DNA from 2 places in the Chryseobacterium sp. S90 genome. Region 2 is predicted to be linked to the other one. Evidence: riboswitches for the same ligand, from Rfam matches in the RefSeq annotation. Region 2 holds a riboswitch; the other holds the start of a gene.
The links. Region 2 has a riboswitch for cobalamin ahead of ACLMCG_RS13855 (TonB-dependent receptor plug domain-containing protein). Riboswitches for the same ligand answer to the same signal wherever they lie in the genome.

Region 1 (3,198 bases), on a different contig from region 2:
TACTTCTTCAAATTGTGCTTTCTCTGCCAGATCCAGAATATCATATCCTCTGTAATGGAGATCGTTTCCACTTTTTCCGACACTGCAAAGCGCAGTATTACCTGCTGCTACCCCTGAAAGCGCAACGCTTTTTTTAGGCTTAAATGTGGGTTCACTGTTCGTTGACATTATCAATTATTTTGTTTAAAAAGGTTGTCTAATTTTTGTTCATAGTCGTAGTATCCAATGCTTTGATAGAGTTCTTCTCTGGTTTGCATGGTATCTAAGACATTCGCCTGTGTTCCGTCTTTACGAAGGTGTTCATATACATTTCGAGCAGCTTTATTGGCTGCACGGAAAGCCGATAGCGGATAAAGAATTAATCCCACACCTGCATTTTTTAATTCTTCCACAGTATACATTCTGATCATCCCGAATTCTGTAATATTAGCCAGCACAGGAATCCCTGTAACTTCAACAAATTTTTGGTAAAAACTTAAGTCAGGAACAGCTTCTGCAAAGATGAAATCTGCTCCTGCTTCTTTATAGGCTACCGCTCTTTCCAATGTTTTTTCCAATCCTTCATTGGCAAAAGCATCAGTACGGGCACCAATTACAAAATTATCATCGGTACGGGCATCTGCAGCAGCTTTCAGTCTGTCTACCATTTCTTCTTTGGTTACCACTTCTTTTCCCGGGCGGTGTCCACAACGCTTTGCACCTACCTGATCTTCAATATGCAGGGCCGCAGCACCAGCTTTAATCAGAGACTTTACGGTTCTTGCAACATTGAATGCTGAAGGCCCAAATCCGGTATCAACATCTACCATGAGTGGTACATCGCAAACATTCGTAATACGCTGAACATCAATCAATACATCTTCCAGCGTGGTAATCCCTAAATCCGGAATACCCAGAGAACCTGCAGCAACACCTCCTCCTGAAAGATAAATTGCATTGAAACCTGCATGCTGTGCCAACAGCGCATGATTGGCATTAATGGCTCCAACAATCTGAAGGGGATTTTCTTTTCGCATGGCCTCCCGGAATTTCAAACCGGGAGACTTCAAACTTTCACTTGTAGTCATTATAATATTTATTGTTTAGTTGAAATTTGTCCACAGAAAGCCATGAATAGGCATAATAATGGTCACTGCCACTCCATAAGGTGATGGTAAAAATGAAATCAAATGAAAGCTGATCTATGTTATTCGTTTTTTGTAATTCGGAATTATACACCATTAATTCCCTACACACCTGTTTATCTCCAAGTCTGCTGCTCCTGCATAAATAATCGAAATCGAATGGGTACATTTTTCTAACTTTTTATATTGATTAAATCCTCATAAAAAGTTCCTGGTAAGCTTCACAATGCCTGTGAGAAAGAAAAATATGGAAAAGGAAAACACGATGAATACATGATAATGAAAAGAGCATACTACTCCACTACTTATCTGTATCACAAAAATAACACGAGCCGACAAAATATATTGATCCCACTGTTATCCATATCGTATCATACCTGACTATAAGCTTCAGACCGCGAAAGCATCGTCAATTCGAAATAGGCAGGTCTCCTGACTTGTAACAGTTTTTATCGTCCTTCCCATATAGCTAGGTATACAGTGGACCTTTTTTGATAAAAACCTTGATGTTACTTACAGTTGCGCGACAGTTCGTGATTTGCACACGATTCCCTTTTAAGACACAGCTAAGTGTAACCAGTTTCGGTTGATAAAGAAGATGTTAAGAACTCCTTGGTGGTAAATATAAGTATTTTATAAAAACACGAAAGATATTTTATGCAAACAATAACGATTTAACCATAACACACTGGTTTTGTTATTATTAAAAATATTTTTTTACTCAACAAACATTGTAATTTAGATTATTCTGCTCGTTCTTCGTTACTAAATTCTTAAGATATGTAGTAAAAAAATGAAACAACTTCAAAGAAACAACTTCCTTGTTGTCATTTTCCACCCTGGAATTGAAGTGTTTTTTTTAACAATTTTTTAAGGGATAGTGGATATTTATCTTTTGATATTAAATGATCTTTTTTATATCATTTTTTAGTCATCCAATTTTAATTTTTATTCTTCAATCCATTTTCTGAAAGCAGCTATATTTCTTTGTAATCAGAAGGGTTTTTCTGTACTTTTATTTGGAATGAATGGATAGAAAAAATCCGCCAAAAAGTGGCGGATTTTATAGTATTTGAAAGTCTGTAAAATTAATTGGCAGCCGGATCAATCAGTTCTGTGGTAAGCCCTAGAGATTTTAGCAGGTTTTTATTGTCAAAAAACAAGGTTGCATAATGTTTCCCTTTCTTAAAAATCAGTTTTGAACCTCCCGGAAATTCACTGTCTGCACCAAGTTTTTGCGTTTTAGCATTGTATTTACTGAACTTGGTTTTGCTGTCCTGCAGTGTAGTTTTATTCATGATAAGACCAAATGGAAGTCCTTCTATCACTACGGGCTTATTATCAGAAATGGTAAAAAACATCTCATCAATCACAGTGTTTTTCCCAAGGCCGCAATACAGTTCCAATCCTGTTTTTGTAGGCCATTTTGCATATTTTTCCTCGTTGGCATCTTCATAAAACACAGGTTTCATGTTCAATGCTTTTGATATTTTATCGGGAGTCTGCGGAAAAATAAATTCTGAATTTTTATCTAATAAAGAATTTAGAACTGCTGTTTTCTGTGAAAATGCCGTGATACTTACCAGTTGAAAAAAGAAAATTAAGATGAAAGTTAATGGTTTCGTCTTCATGGATTATTTAAATGTTAATGATTGCTAAAGGTATTAAAATTTACTTTATCCGATTACTACAAAACGACAATTATATGACCTCTTTTCCTTAATTTACTTGCAGAACTACAATAAATCTTCCATTTCTCTTTTGATATTTCATAAGTGCAATCTTTTATTGTGTCAACTTTTATATATGATTCCGATAGCAAATGAAAGCTAATTATTTTTAATTTATTCTGTAAAAATCAGGTTTAATAATCCGATTCAAAAGTTTATATATTTCATAGACCACTTTTCCCCAAAAGTCAAAATTAACCAGCAAATAACAAAATTCGATAAGTTTCGACAGTTTTCGACAGCTGCGACATCCCCCATATTTAAGCAATCTTAATAATTTTGCATACGATTTGAAATGGTGTAGTCCGCTTCAAATATTTTTTAAAAAAACACAAATTAATACT
Region 2 (3,198 bases):
TGGTATTTAGCCTGAACCAGGCCAATGTGATTAGAGACAGCGTGTATATTGCACCGGAAAGCTTTAGCAGATTTGATTTTGACGATGATTGTGATGCTTGCGGCTGTGCAGCTGGTAACGGATCTTCCGGATTTGAATCTTTACTCAATCCACAGTTTATCGGAATCAAATACTTTGCACAACATTACAAAGCAAAGGAGAATTTATTTGTAAAAGACCTTACACAAGATCAATACTTCAATACTTTACAGCTTTGGGGGAAAATTCCCTTGACTAAAAAACTGAGTGTTTATGCAAGCCTGCCCTTTCATTTCCATGAAAAGAAAACCATGCAGGGAGATATCAAAATCAATGGAATCGGAGATCTGAATCTGATGGGAATTTACCAGCTGATGAATTCTAAAGATAATTTCCATCACATAAGCGGAGGCTTGGGAGTGAAAATTCCTTTGGGGAAATTTGATGAAAAAGGTGCATCCGGAGTTAATCCGAGTTTTCAATTGGGAACCGGAAGCTGGGATTATCAGGCGGCTTTGAATTATAAATTTCAAAAGAATAAAGTGGCTGTATTGGTCAATACAGATTATACGATCAAAACGGAAAATAAGAAAAATTACCGTTTCGGAAACCAGTGGAACTATGCTGCGACAGGATTTTATCAGGTTGCCGGAAACGAAAAGTCAATCTTTTCTGTAAAAACCGGAGTGCAGGGAGAAGTGTATGCACAGAATAAACAGTTTGATGAAGCGCTGCCCAATACTGCGGGAAGTGCTTTGTATGGCAAACTGGGATTTGAAGCTTCTTATAAAAAACTGAGTCTGGGAAGTGAACTCATGCTTCCTATGTATACCCATTTGGCAGGTGGTGATATTGAAGCAAAATCCAGATTCAGTATTTTCCTGAATATTGGAATTTAAAATAAACCCCTTTTTAATAATGTTAAAGCTCCTTCGGGAGCTTTAATTGTTTATGAATCATGAATTTAATTGGGGGTTAGGAATAATTTTTTATCTTTGCCCGAAATTTGGTGAGCCATAAAAAGCTCTTAAAAGGGAATCCGGTGAAAATCCGGGACAGACCCGCTGCTGTAAGCTCCACACCAAGATTTTTGAAGAATATATCCACTGTTTTTTAATGGGAAGGATTTCAAAAATGGAGTAAGTCAGAAGACCTGCCAGAAAATAATCGTTTGACGCTTTCGTGGAATAAAGCTTAGGACATCAATGATTCTGTGCAGTGACAGCTGTGCTTTGTCATTGTTTTCTTATACCATTAGCGTCATCATTATCCTAAATGAGCTAATGGCGGCAAAACTAATTACTTCTACAATTTATAAAGCTGTTTTCACAATACTGGTGATGACATCTCAGCTTTTATATTCCCAAAAAAAGAAAAATGATACGCTGAAGGAAGAATCCATCAAGGTGATCAGTCTCTACAAAAAAAATTTTAAAGAAATCATTCCGGCACAAACCATCCAAGGGGAAGCACTTGAAAGACTGAACAGTCATTCTGTAGCAGATGCGCTGCGGTATTTCTCCGGAGTTCAGATTAAAGACTATGGTGGAATAGGAGGGCTGAAAACCATTAACGTCCGAAGTCTCGGAAGCCAGCATGTAGGAGTCTTCTACGACGGAATTCAACTGGGAAATGCCCAAAACGGTCTTGTTGATCTGGGAAGGTATTCTTTGGATGATCTTGAAGAGATATCATTATACAACGGGCAGAAAAGTGAAATCTTCCAACCGGCAAAAGATTTTGGTTCGTCCGGATCTATTTATTTACAACCTAAAACTCCTGTGTTTAAGGGAATAAGGAGAACCAATCTTGTAATAAGAGCAAAAAGTGCTTCCATTGATCTTTTCAACCCGTCATTCCGATTGGAGCAGAAAATTTCAGACAGAGTTTCAGCCAGTTTCAGCGCAGAATTTATGCAAAGTGACGGAATTTACAGATTTCGATATGCCAAGAAATATCCTGACGGACAGCAGGCTTATGACACGATCGCAAAAAGACAGGATTCAGATATTAAGGCAAAACGTTTTGAAACTTCTTTAAATGGAACTTTGAATAATGGAAGCTGGAATATCCGTGGTTACGGTTACATTTCAGACCGCGGAATGCCGGCACCTATTGTGAACGGCCGTTTTGGAGGAAGAGGAGCGAGACTTTCCGATGAAAATTATTTCGTACAGGCCAATCTTCGGAAAAAACTGTTCCCAAAATTTGAAACACAGCTGAAAGCAAAATTTGCCTACGATTATACCCATTTTATGGATACCGTTCGTTCGCAATCTATTATGTATACGGATAATGTCTACATCCAAAGAGAAGTTTATCTTTCTTCATCCAATATCTATTCAATTACTCCCAACTGGGATGTGAGCCTGAGTGGAGATTTTCAGTACAATAATCTGGACGCCAATCTGGATAACTTTTCTTATCCTACACGTTATACTACATTAGTCGCTTTGGCAACAACCTACCAGTGGAACAGGTTTAAAATTCTGGGAAGCCTTTTGGGCACATTTACCTTTGAAGAAGTAAGAAAAAACAAAAGACCGGGAGATAGCAGAGAATGGAGACCCGCTGTATTTATGAGCTACCAGCCTGAAATAATTCCTGAACTTACCCTCAGAGCTTTCTATAAAAGAATTTTCCGACTGCCTACTTTCAATGATTTATATTACACGAATATCGGAAACACTTATCTGAAGCCGGAATTTACCAATCAGTATGATGTAGGATTTACCTACCAGAAAAACTATAACAATCATTTCTTTAAATCTTTTTATGCTAAAGTAGACGGCTACTACAACAAAGTACAGGATAAAATTGTCGCTGCTCCTAACGGAAGTATGTTCCGCTGGCTGATGATGAACCTTGGATTGGTGGAAATCATTGGTGCTGACGTAAATGTTCAGGCAGAAATGCAGTTGGGAAAAGTAAAACTGAGGCCATTACTTTCTTACACCTATCAAAGTGCAAGAGATATGACAGACCCTGAAGATACATTTTACAAAAATCAGATTCCTTACACACCATGGCATAGCGGATCATTTGCACTGATGGCCGATTATAAAGACTGGAGTTTCAATTACAGTGCAATGTATGTAGGAAAGCGCTATGATGTGAACCAGGATAATATTCAATACAATTATGTACAGCCTTGGTATACTCATGATCTCTCTGTTCAGA

Region 1: another riboswitch for cobalamin. It lies ahead of ACLMCG_RS03975 (hypothetical protein); the one in region 2 lies ahead of ACLMCG_RS13855 (TonB-dependent receptor plug domain-containing protein).

Annotation. Positions count from the first base shown of each region.
Region 1 covers NZ_JBLGCX010000001.1:862,264-865,461, forward strand. Annotated here, with positions in the region: gene prpC (2-methylcitrate synthase) at 1-168, opposite strand, end outside; gene prpB (methylisocitrate lyase) at 171-1,067, opposite strand; gene ACLMCG_RS03975 (hypothetical protein) at 1,054-1,293, opposite strand; cobalamin riboswitch at 1,529-1,720, opposite strand; gene ACLMCG_RS03980 (hypothetical protein) at 2,213-2,755, opposite strand.
Region 2 covers NZ_JBLGCX010000004.1:413,456-416,653, forward strand. Annotated here, with positions in the region: gene ACLMCG_RS13850 (transporter) at 1-917, shown strand, start outside; cobalamin riboswitch at 1,009-1,194, shown strand; gene ACLMCG_RS13855 (TonB-dependent receptor plug domain-containing protein) at 1,302-3,198, shown strand, end outside.